DNA from 3 places in the Leucobacter muris genome. Region 1 is predicted to be linked to each of the others. Evidence: predicted binding sites of a transcription regulator. Region 1 holds the regulator's gene; each other region holds the start of a gene.

Region 1 (3,906 bases):
GATGTGCGCAGCACCGTGTCCCCGAGCACGAGCGCACTCGCGCCGGCCGCCTCGAGCGCGTCGAGCTCGCCATCGGCGAAGCCGCCCTCGGGGCCCACGACGAGCACGATCCGCTGCGCCGAGCGGGCCGCCGCTCCCCCGGCCCACGCCACGAGGCGCCGCCCGCTCCGCGGATGCAGCGCCACGACCTCCGCGTCGGCCGCCGTCGCCATGCGGCACAGATCATCGAACGACACGGGCGACGCCACCCGCGGCACGCGCGCCCGCAGCGACTGCTTGGACGCCTCGCGCGCGACCCGCGCCCACTTCGCGACGCCCTTCGCCGACTTCTCGGAGCCGCCCGCGCCATCCCAGCGCGACACCGATCGCGCAGCCTGCCAGGGCACGATCTCGTCGACGCCGAACTCGGTGGCCTGCTCGACCGCGCGCTCGTCGCGGTCGCCCTTGGCGAGCGCCTGCACGAGCACGAGGCGCTGCGTCGGCTCGGGCGCCGCCTCCACCCGCTCGATGCGCACGGCGAAGCGATCCTTCGCCACCTGCTCGGCTACCCCCGCGCCGAGAGTGCCTGCGCCGTCGCCCAGGAGGATCCGTTCCCCCTGGCGCAGCCGGCTCACCCGTACCGCGTGGCGCGCCTCGTCGCCCGTCACCTCGACGAGCGCGCCCGGTGCGAGCTGCCCCGCCGCGAGATCCTCGCGGTAGTAGAGGTTGGCCATCGACCGCTACCCCTGGCGGAAGAAACGGTCGCGCAGCTTGCCGAAGAAGCCCTGCTGGAACTCGCCGAGGTGCGGCGGCTCGTCGCTGCGCAGCGAGGCGAGCTGGCGCACGAGATCCTGCTCCCGCTTCGACAGCTTGGTGGGGGTGTTCACCTGCACGGCGATCTTGAGGTCGCCGCGGTTCGTGCTGCGCAGCGCCTGGATGCCGCGCCCGCGCACCGTGAGCACGTCGCCCGACTGGGTGCCCGGTGCGACCTCGACCTCCACCTCGCCGTCGAGCGCCTGCAGCTTCGCCGCGGTGCCGAGCACCGCGTCGGTCATCGAGACCTGCATCGTGCAGAGCAGGTCGTTGCCGTCTCGGCTGAACACATCGTGGTGCATCACGCGGAACTCGATGAACAGGTCGCCGTTGGGGCCGCCGCCCGGGCCGACCTCGCCGCCGCCGCGCATCTGCAGGCGCGTGCCGGTGTCGATGCCCGAGGGGATGTCGACGGGGATCATGCGGCGCTCGCGCACGCGGCCCTTGCCGCCGCACTCCACGCAGGGGTGCTCGATGACGGTGCCGTAGCCGTGGCAGCTGCCGCAGGGGTGCATCGTCACGACGTTGCCGAACAGCGAGCGCACCTGGCGCTGCACCTGGCCCTGGCCACCGCACACGTCGCAGGTCACCGGGTGGGTGCCCGGCTGACAGCAGCTGCCCTGGCAGACCTCGCACAGCACGGCCGTGTTGACCGTGATGTCGCGCTGCACGCCGAAGATCACGTCTTCGAGGGAGACGTCGACGCGGATCATCGCGTCGTCGCCGCGCTCGGAGCGGGGGCGGGGGCCGCGCTGCGCGCCGCCGAAGCCTCCCCCGAAGAAGGTCTCGAAGATGTCGCCGAAGCCGGCGGCGCCGCCCTGGCCGCCCCCCATGTCGTAGCGCTGCCGCTGCTCGGGGTCGCTCAGCACGTCGTAGGCGTGGGTGACGTCCTTGAAGCGCTCTGCGGCGTCGTCGCTCGGGTTCACGTCGGGGTGCAGCTCGCGCGCGAGCCGGCGGTAGGCCTTCTTGATATCTTCGGGCGTCGCCTCGCGCGGCACGCCGAGGGTCTCGTAGTGGTCGGCCACGTTGTGCTCCTCAGGGGTGTTGTTCGGTGAAAATGACGACCGGGCGAGACGGGGCGGGCGCCCCGCCGAGCTACTGCTCCTCGCCCAGGAAGCGGTTGAGATAGCGGGCGACCGCGCGCACGGCCGCGATGTTGCCGGCGTAGTCCATGCGCAGGGGCCCCAGCACGCCGAGACGCGAGACCGAGTCGGCCTCCTGCTCGTAGCTGGACGCGATCACCGAGGTGGCCGCGAGGCCGTAGGGCGCGTTCTCGCGCCCGATCGAGGCGGAGACGTCGCGCCCGTCGTGCGCGAGCTCGCCGAACAGCCGCAGCAGCGCCACCTGCTCCTCGATGGCCTCGAGCACCACCGGCAGCGAGCCCGCGAACTCGCCCGGGCGCGACAGGTTGGCCGCTCCGGCGACGGCGATGCGTTCGCTGCGATTGGCCTGCAGCTGGCTGCCGACCACCGAGAGCACCCGACGCACGAGCTCGGCCTCGTCGGGCTGGGCCCACTCGGAGACCCGCTCGATGAGGTCTGCGACCGCGGTGGCCGCCGTCTCGACGTCCGACCCGACCGCCGTCTCGGCGATCCGCTGCCGCAGCCCGTGCACCCACGCCTCGGTGACCTGCGATGCGGGCAGCCAGGCCACCTGCTGCTCGACCACGCCGCTGCCGAGGATGAGCACGCACAGCACCCGGTCCTCGCCGATCGCGACGAGGTCGATGTGGCGCACCACGGTGCGGCGCAGCGACGGGTAGTGGGCGACGGCCACCTGGTTCGTGAGTTGCGCGAGCAGCCTCACGGTGCGGGCCATCACGTCGTCGAGGTCGCTCGACTCGCCGAGGAAGCGCTCGATGGCGGATCGCTGCGCCGCGCTGAGCGGGCGGATCCTGGCGAGCGTGTCGACGTACAGGCGGTAGCCCTTGTCGGTGGGCACGCGACCCGAGGAGGTGTGCGGCTGAGCGATCAGCTCGTCCTCCTCGAGCAGCGCCATGTCGTTGCGAATGGTGGCGGCGGAGACGCCGAAGCTGTGCCGGTCGACGATGGCCTTCGATCCCACGGGTTCGTTCGAGGAGACGTAGTCGCTCACGATCGCGTGCAGCACCGCCAGGCTGCGCTCGGACACCATGTGACCGCACCCCCTTCTTGGCACTCACCATCTCAGAGTGCCAAGTCTACCGCAGGCCCCGCCGCTCCGTCGGCAGCGACTCACGCCCTCGGCGAACCCCCGAGCGAGCGGGGCCGGCGCCGCGGGCGCGGATCTGAGCCGCGGTTCAGTCCCGTGATCCCGGACGCGCCGGCGCCCCGAGCCGTCAGCCGAGCAGGCGGTGCACGACCGTGTCGGCGAGCAGTCGCCCGCGCAGCGTGGGGACCACGCGCGCGGTTCGGCCCGCTGCCGCGATCGCGGCGCGGCCGTCGATGAGCCCGTCGGCGATGAGCTGCGGGATCGCGCGGCGCTCCTCGGCCCGCAGCACGTCGGCGGGCAGGCCGTCGGCGATCCGAGTCTCGAGCAGCACCCGCTCCTCCCGTCGCGCGTCGCCGCTCAGCGTCTCCCGGGCGTGCGCGGGCGAGACGCCCGCCTCGATGCGCTGCGCGTAGGCGCCCGGGTGCTTCACGTTCCACCACCGCACCCCGCCGACGTGGCTGTGCGCACCGGGGCCCGCGGCCCACCAGTCCTCGCCCGTCCAGTATGAGAGGTTGTGGCGCGAGCGGGTGCCGGCCGTGCGCGACCAGTTGCTGATCTCGTACCACGAGAACCCGGCCGCGGCGAAGCGGGCGTCGGCCAGCTCGTACATCTCGGCGTGCAGGTCCTCGTCCGGCTCGGGCACCTCGCCGCGACGGATCTGGGCCGCCAGCTTCGTGCCCCGCTCCACGATCAGGGCGTAGGCCGAGATGTGATCGGGATCGGTCGCGAGCGCCGCGTCGATCGAGCGCTCCCAGTCGGAGAGCGACTCCCCCGGCGTGCCGTAGATCAGGTCGACGCTCACCTGCAGCCCCGCCTCGCGCGCCCACCGGGTCACGAGCGGGATGCGCTCGGGCGTGTGCGTACGGTCGAGGGTGGCGAGCACGTGCGGCACCGCCGACTGCATGCCGAAGCTGACTCGGGTGA
Region 2 (3,906 bases), 860 kb from region 1:
TGCAGTTCATGCCGGTGCTCGTCTTCCCGCAGATCCTGCTCGGCGGACTGCTGATGCCGCGAGATCGCATGCCCGACCCGCTGCACGCGGTCTCGGACTGGCTGCCCCTCAGCTACGCGATCGACGCGGTAAACGCGGTGACCCGCGGCGACGTGGGCTGGGAGCTGGGCGGGCCGCTGATCGTGATCGGCGCAGTGACGCTGGTCGCGCTCGGTCTGGCCGCGCTGACCCTGCGCCGACGCACGCCGTAGAGCGAGCGGCACTGCGGCACGGCGGCGCGGCCGCGCTGCAGCTGGGCGCCCCGGCGGACCGCCCAGCAGCGCCCTGCGCAGCCGGGTCCCCGAGGCGCCGGGTTACGACCCCGTGCTCCTCCGGTTCCAGAGCTGATGCGTGAGACCGCTCGAACTGCTGACCGACTCGAGGGCGAAGCGATCCTCGAAGCCCGTGACATCGTGCCACAGGCTCACCCCGCGCCCCAGTGTGATCGGCACGATCACCAGGTGCATGAAGTCGATGAGATCTGCGCGCAGGAACTGCCGCACGGTGGTCGGGCCGCCCCCGATGCGCACGTCGAGGCCGTCCGCGGCCTCCTTCGCCCGGCGCAGCACCTCTTCGGGGGTGTCGTCGACGAAGTGGAAGCTCGTGCCGTTCTCGAACACCATCTGCTCGCGCGGGTGGTGGGTGAGTACGAAGCAGGGCGTCTTGAAGGGCGGTTGCTCGCCCCACCAGCCGCGCCAGCCGTCGTCCGGCCATGGCCCCTGCTGCGGGCCGAACTTGCGGCGGCCCATGATCTCGGCGCCGATGCCCTGTCCCCACATGCTGAACAGCGCCCGGTCGAGGGTGACCGGCTCCTGCACCCGGTGCACCCCCTCGATGACGCGGCCGTCGAACCACCCGAAGAGACGGCTGGCGTCTCCGATCGGCTGATCGAACGTCACGTACTCTCCGGCCGAGTAGCCGTCGAGCGATACGAACTGATTGTGCACGCGAGTGCGGACCATGACCCCTCCAGAGGCTCGTGCGATCCCGAGCCGATCCCGGGTCGTGGGTGTCGGGCGGTTGCCGTCGCCAGGCGAATCCTCGAAGCCCGGTGCGAACCGGGGGTCGTGTGCTCGGGTGGCGCACTCGCAGGTTAGATGATCGTGCCCGGTCGCGCCACCCCTGGAAGGCCCGGCGCCGCGGGCGCAGTCTGGAGAGACGACGCATCATGAGGAGGAGGGCACCATGGACGAGCAGATGCCGCGCGCGGTCGAGGAGGGCGCCGAGCGCGCCGAGGAGGTCGTCGAGAAGACGAACACCGGATCGGACGCCGAGTCCGCGGCCGGGGCGGGCGGTGAGCCCGGTGGCGAGCCGTCCCAGGAGACGGGGCGGGGCGAGGTGGACGCCGCCCGCGACGTCACCGACGACGAGCGATGGCAGCAGCCGCAGGAGCCTCGGACCACCGTCGACTGACCGCCGCTGAACGACGAGGGCTCCGCGTCCGCTCGAAGAGAGCGGGCGCGGAGCCCTCGTTCGTGTGCCTCGCGCTTAGGCCGGACTGTTCTCCAGCTGCGCGGGGGTGGGATCGGAGGCCTGAATGGTCTGCGGCGTCTCGCCGGCTCCGCCGGTCATGACCTCCACCTTGCGCGGCTTCGCGCGCTCGCTGACCGGGATCGTGACGCACAGGACCCCGTTGTCGTAGCTGGCGCTGATGCGTTCGGTGTCGATGCCCTGGCCCAGGCTCAGCTGGCGCAGGAAGCTGCCGGCGGTGCGCTCGCGGGTGATCCACTTCACGTTCTCGGCGTCGGGCAGGGTGCGCTCGGCTCGGATCGTGAGGAGCTGCCCGTCCACGTCGATGTCGACGGAGCCGGGATCCATGCCGGGGAGGTCTGCCGTCAGCAGGTAGTGGTCGCCATCGCGATAGAGATCCATCGGCATCTGCCGGGGGCCGCGGAGCGGTTCGCTGAGCAGCACGTCGGCGAGGCGTTCCACGTCGCGGAGGGGGTTGTAGCTTGCCATGTTCGCACCTTTCTCTCATCTGGCGATACGGAGTTCGAAAGTTGAGTCGATGCGACTCAACCTGCTTGTAGATTAGCACTCTCGAGGTGGGAGTGCTAAGAGGCGTTCGCTGAGGGCAAACGAGCCGGCGGGTGAGGACGGATCCTCTCCCGGGTGCGTGGGCGCCTATCATCGCGCGATCCCGAGCCGCAATGGGCAGCGAACCGTGACCCGCGCTCGTTAGACTGCGAACACAGAGTCGCAGGGGGTGCCATGACCGAAATGCAGGACATGACGGGCGGTCGCGAGCTCGTCATGGTTTCCAATCGACTTCCCGTCGACCGCGTGGTCGCGAGCGACGGATCGACCTCCTGGCGCACCTCGCCCGGGGGGCTCGTCACCGCCGTCGCGCCCATCGTCGAGCAGCTCGGCTGCCTCTGGGTCGGGTGGGTCGGCGCCGCCGACGAGCAGCTCGAGCCCTTCGAGATCGGATCGATGCGCCTCGCCCCCGTCGAACTCAGCGAAGACGACATCGAGCTCTACTACGAGGGCTTCTCGAACGGCACGCTGTGGCCGCTCTACCACGACGTGATCGCGCGCCCCGACTTCCACCGCGTGTGGTGGGACCGCTACCGTCGGGTGAACCAGCGGTTCGCGGAGCGCGTCGCCGAGCAGGCCGCGCGGGGAGCGATCGTGTGGGTGCACGACTACCAGCTGCAGCTCGTGCCCGCCATGCTGCGCGAACTGCGCCCCGACCTCACGATCGCGTTCTTCCTGCACATCCCGTTCCCGCCGAGCCGCCTCTTCGCACAGCTGCCGTGGCGCAAGAGCGTCGTCGAGGGGCTGCTCGGCGCCGACGTGATCGGGTTCCAGCAGGTCACCGACGCGGTCGCCTTCCGCATGACCGCCGAGCGCTTCACCCGGGTGCCCGCCCTCGGCAATACGATCGTCGTACCCGGCACCGCCGACCATCCGTCGCGCACGGTGCTCGCCCAGGAGTTCCCGATCTCGATCGACGCCGCAGCCTTCGCCGAGGTCGCCGCCCGCCCCGAGATCCAGCAGCGCGCGCGGGAGATCCGCGCCGAGCTCGGCAACCCCAAGACGGTCATGCTGGGCGTCGACCGGCTCGACTACACGAAGGGCATCCGCCACCGCCTCAAGGCGTTCGACGAGCTGCTCGGCGACGGTGAGATCGACCCCGCCGACATCGTGTTCGTGCAGGTCGCGAGCCCGAGCCGCGAACGCGTCGACGCCTACCGGCAGCTGCGTGACGAGGTCGAGCTCACGGTGGGGCGCATCAACGGCGAGCACGGCTCGATCGGGCACGCGCCGCTCGTCTACCTGCACCGCGGACACACCCGCGACGAGATGGTGGCCCTCTACCTCGCGGCCGACGTGCTGCTCGTCACACCGCTGCGCGACGGCATGAACCTCGTGGCGAAGGAGTACGTGGCGTGCCGGGCCGACGAGCAGGGGGTGCTGGTGCTGAGCGAGTTCGCGGGCGCGGCCGACGAACTGCGCGACGCGCTGCTCGTCAACCCCCACGACATCGAGGGGCTCAAAGCCGCGATCGTGCGCGCCGCGCACATGCCGCGCGAGGAGCAGCGCCGACGGATGCGCTCGCTGCGGCGCACCGTCTACGACAACGACGTGGCGCACTGGGCGACGGGCTACCTGGGCGCGGTTCGCGCGGCCGCCGAGTCGCAGCGCCCCAGCCAGACCGGGCACCGCACCGAGCCGATCCAGGTCAGCACGGCGTTCGTGCCGCGCAGCATCGACGACCGGGTGCGGCGCCTCGCCGCGCTCCCGCAGCTCATCGTGGCGAGCGACTTCGACGGCACGCTCGCGCCCATCGTGCCCCGGCCGCAGGACGCGCGGATCCTGCCCCGGGCGCGTCAAGCGCTCGAGGTGCTGCGCAGTGCGCCCGAC
Region 3 (3,906 bases), 920 kb from region 1:
AGGTGCAGCGCGGTGGTGTGACTGAACGCTTCCCGGCGCTCCCGACGCAGCAGCGGCAGGTAGTCTGCGGCCGCACGTGCGACACGCTCGCGAAGGTGCGCCGAGCGGGCGTCGTCCTTGAGACGCCGCACACCCCGGTGCGGCGCCTCGAATCTGGGGTGGCGAAGCTGTCGCCGGCTCAACTCGCCCCGCATCCCCTCGCCGACGAGAAAGGCGCGAGGAGGCAGTGGCGAGGTTCGGGGTCCGCGGGAGGAGGGCATGGCCTCACCCTGGAGGACGTGACGGGCTGAAACGCGGTTCCCCACAGGGGCCGCCGATCCACGCCAGAAAATCGCGCCCGGCGCCGCCTGTGGACGAAGTGCTGAGTTCGGATAGACCTCCGGCTCGATCCGGCCGCTGCGATCCGGCCCGCCCGCCCTGTTGCCCGCCCGCCCTTCCCGTGCGAGATAACGCGTGTGGCCCTCTGCCTCCCACAAAACGGCCACACGCGTCAGCTCAATGGGGCGGGAGCAGGGGCGGGATCGGGAGCGGGGACGGGGCAGGGACGGGGCAGAGCGAGGACAGAGTGAGAGTGGGGCGGGAGGCAGGGAGGGCGAGGGAGGAGCACGGCGCCCAGGAACCCCCGGAAACGCAGCAGGGGCCGCACCCGAAGGTGCGGCCCCTGCGTGAGCTTCGGACTTAGAAGTCCATACCGGCGCCGGGATCGGCCGGAGCCGCGGAGGCGGGCTCGGGCTTGTCGGCGACGACGGCCTCGGTGGTGAGGAAGAGGCCAGCGATCGACGCGGCGTTCTGCAGCGCCGAACGGGTCACCTTGGCGGGATCGAGGATGCCCTGCGCGACCAGGTCGCCGTACTCGCCGGTCGCGGCGTTGAGGCCGTGACCGATGGGCAGGTTGGCGACGCGATCGGCGACGACGCCGGGCTCGAGGCCGGCGTTCTGCGCGATCTGGCGCAGCGGAGCCTCGATGGCGGCGCGCACGATCTTCGCGCCCACGGCCTCGTCGGCCGAGAGCTCGAGCGAGTCGAACACGTCCTTGCCGGCCTGGATCAGCGCGACACCGCCGCCGGGCAGCACGCCCTCCTCGACGGCCGCCTTCGCGTTGCGCACGGCGTCCTCGATGCGGTGCTTGCGCTCCTTGAGCTCGACCTCGGTCGCGGCGCCGGCCTTGATGACGGCGACGCCACCGGCGAGCTTGGCGAGGCGCTCCTGCAGCTTCTCGCGGTCGTAATCGCTGTCGGTCGACTCGATCTCGCGGCGGATCTGAGCCACGCGGCCCTGGATCTGCTCCTCGTCGCCGCCACCCTGGACGATGGTGGTCTCGTCCTTGGTGATGATGACCTTGCGGGCGCTGCCGAGCATGTCGAGGGTGGCGTTCTCGAGCTTGAGGCCGACCTCCTCGGAGATGACGGTGCCGCCGGTGAGGATCGCGATGTCCTGCAGCATGGCCTTGCGGCGGTCGCCGAAGCCGGGAGCCTTGACGGCGGCCGACTTGAAGATGCCGCGGATCTTGTTGAGCACGAGCGTCGCGAGCGCCTCGCCCTCGACATCCTCGGCGATGATGAGGAGCTGCTTGCCCGACTGGATCACGGGATCGACGACGGGGAGCAGGTCCTTGATGTTCGAGACCTTGCTGTTGACGATGAGGATGTAGGGATCCTCGAAGACCGCCTCCTGGCGATCGGCGTCGGTGACGAAGTAGGCCGAGAGGTAGCCCTTGTCGAAGCGCATGCCCTCGGTCAGCTCGAGCTCGGTGCCGAAGGTGTTCGACTCCTCGACGGTGACGACGCCCTCCTTGCCGACCTTGTCGATGGCCTCGGCGATGAGCTGGCCGATCTGCTCGTCGGCAGCCGAGATCGAGGCGGTGGCGGCGATCTCGTCGGTGGTCTCGATCTCCTTCGCGTTCTCGAGGAGCTTGGCCGACACGGCGGCCACGGCCTTCTCGATGCCCTTCTTGATGGCGATCGGGTCGCTGCCGGCGGCGACGTTACGGAGGCCCTCGCGCACGAGCGCCTGAGCGAGCACGGTGGCGGTGGTGGTGCCGTCGCCCGCGACGTCGTCGGTCTTCTTGGCGACCTCCTTGACGAGCTCGGCGCCGATCTTCTCGTAGGGATCGTCGAGCTCGATCTCCTTGGCGATCGAGACGCCGTCGTTGGTGATGGTGGGGGCGCCCCACTTCTTCTCGAGGACGACGTTGCGGCCGCGCGGGCCGAGCGTCACCTTGACGGCGTCGGCGAGGGTGTTGAGACCCCGCTCGAGCCCACGACGCGCTTCCTCATCAAATGCAATGATCTTTGCCATGTATTTCGCCCCTCCCGGACGTCTTTACTGATGGTGGGCTCCGTGCCGGCGCCGGGCACCGACGCACGGATGTTTAGCACTCAGTCGAATCGACTGCTAACACCAATCTTGGCACTCAAGCATGGCGAGTGCAAGCAGGGATGCTCGCGAGGAGCGAACACAGCCGAGTGGACCCCGTGCGCGCACGGGGCACCCTGCATGCGAGCGCACGGGGAAGCCGCACGCACAGGGAAACCTGAGCGCGAAGCCGCCACGAGTGCGCGGATCAAGCAGGGAGCGCGGGTACGCGCGAGCGGAGGGCGGTCTCGCCCGCCGGACTCACTCCGCGGGCAGGGTCGCGGGATCGACCGGCGCGCCGGTCTCCGGATCGACGGGCCAGCCCGTGTCGGGATCGATCAGCCAGCCGGTGGCGGGATCGATGAGCTGCCCGGTCGTCGGGTCGATCTGGTAGCCCGTCTCGGGGTCGATCTGCACCTCCTCTGCGGGGGCGGATCCGCCGGTCAGCGCCTGCGCCTCGTCGAGACCGGGGCCGGCGTAGTCGCCGCCGAGCAGCACGATGAGGCGTGCGCCGTACTGCTGGTACTCCTCGGTCTGGTACGTCGAGATGCCGCCCAGCTCGGCCGCGAGGCCGGCTGCAGCCGACTCATCGGCCGAGTCGGAGTAGAAGACCGCCGAGATCTGCACGTCGCTCGCCGCGGCGCTGCCGCTGAACAGGATGGTGCCCCACTGCTGCTGCGTGATGAGCTGGTCGAGCGCGGCGGCGAGATTCGGGATCTCGGTGCCGTTGAGCACGGCGACGGTGGCCGTGGGGTCGAGCACCGCGTCGGGCGTGCTGGGCGCGTTCGACGTCGTCGCGGGCCGGTCGCCGGTGAACTTGCCGACGTTGCCGAGCCCGCTCACGATCGCGATTCCGACGGTGGTGAGCAGGGCGAAGCCGAGCAGGGCGGCGACCAGGTACTGCCAGACGTACCGGGGCCGGGCCGTGATGCGGTGGGCGCCGACGCGACCGCTGCGGGGTATGCGGTCGAAGCGATCCTCGGGGTAGTCCTGGCGCGCGCCACGAGGCGTGCTCGTGCCTTCGTTCTTCTGCGCCAACCCTGCTCCCGTTCGGTCGTCCACCTGCTTCAGTTCAGCTCGCGTCGGTTCGCGCGAACTCGCGAACCCCGCGATCTCCCGACGAGATCCTGCGGCCCGCACCTCGCGCAGGATGGCGGAACCACGTCCGATCCGGCTGAGACACACACTAGAGTACCCTGCCGCTTCCTGACAGTTCCTCAGGCACGAGGCGCGACCCTGAGCCGCCGCTCGCGGCGACGCTTCGCGGCGCCTACAGCGAGTCGGGCGCGTAGATGGCGCGCGCGAGCCCGTCGATGACGTCCGGGATGCGGGTGCCGCCCGCGAACAGCACGGAGTCGTCGACGTCGATGATGCGCCGGTGCTGCCCGGCCTCGGTGAGGGCGATGCTCGGCTGCGCCTGCAGCAGGCCGTCGACGCCGCCGGCGCTCTCGAGTCCCTTCGTCATCACGATGATGATGTCGGGGTTCATCGCGATCAGCGCCTCCTCGGTCATGGGCTTCTCGCCGACCCAGCCGATCTCGGCGGCCACGT

Evidence for each region. Region 1 encodes HrcA, which represses chaperone genes, less so after heat shock. Its sites were predicted from a motif close to TTNGCACTCGNNNNNNNCGAGTGCNAA; they were not measured.
Region 2: the regulator HrcA is predicted to act here: its motif matches at 2,071-2,097, upstream of Leucomu_RS11115 (Hsp20/alpha crystallin family protein).
Region 3: the regulator HrcA is predicted to act here: its motif matches at 2,372-2,398, upstream of groL (chaperonin GroEL).

What each region holds. Positions count from the first base shown of each region.
Region 1 is NZ_CP035037.1:1,520,530-1,524,435, reverse strand. Features, by position in the region: gene Leucomu_RS07165 (16S rRNA (uracil(1498)-N(3))-methyltransferase) at 1-713, opposite strand, end outside; gene dnaJ (molecular chaperone DnaJ) at 720-1,817, opposite strand; gene hrcA (heat-inducible transcriptional repressor HrcA) at 1,888-2,925, opposite strand; gene hemW (radical SAM family heme chaperone HemW) at 3,110-3,906, opposite strand, start outside.
Region 2 is NZ_CP035037.1:2,385,203-2,389,108, reverse strand. Features, by position in the region: gene Leucomu_RS11130 (ABC transporter permease) at 1-251, shown strand, start outside; gene Leucomu_RS11125 (dihydrofolate reductase family protein) at 354-1,001, opposite strand; gene Leucomu_RS11120 (hypothetical protein) at 1,225-1,452, shown strand; gene Leucomu_RS11115 (Hsp20/alpha crystallin family protein) at 1,528-1,998, opposite strand; gene Leucomu_RS11110 (bifunctional alpha,alpha-trehalose-phosphate synthase (UDP-forming)/trehalose-phosphatase) at 2,251-3,906, shown strand, end outside.
Region 3 is NZ_CP035037.1:2,444,972-2,448,877, forward strand. Features, by position in the region: gene Leucomu_RS11450 (hypothetical protein) at 1-485, opposite strand, end outside; gene groL (chaperonin GroEL) at 679-2,298, opposite strand; gene Leucomu_RS11460 (LytR C-terminal domain-containing protein) at 2,617-3,393, opposite strand; gene Leucomu_RS11465 (heme/hemin ABC transporter substrate-binding protein) at 3,626-3,906, opposite strand, start outside.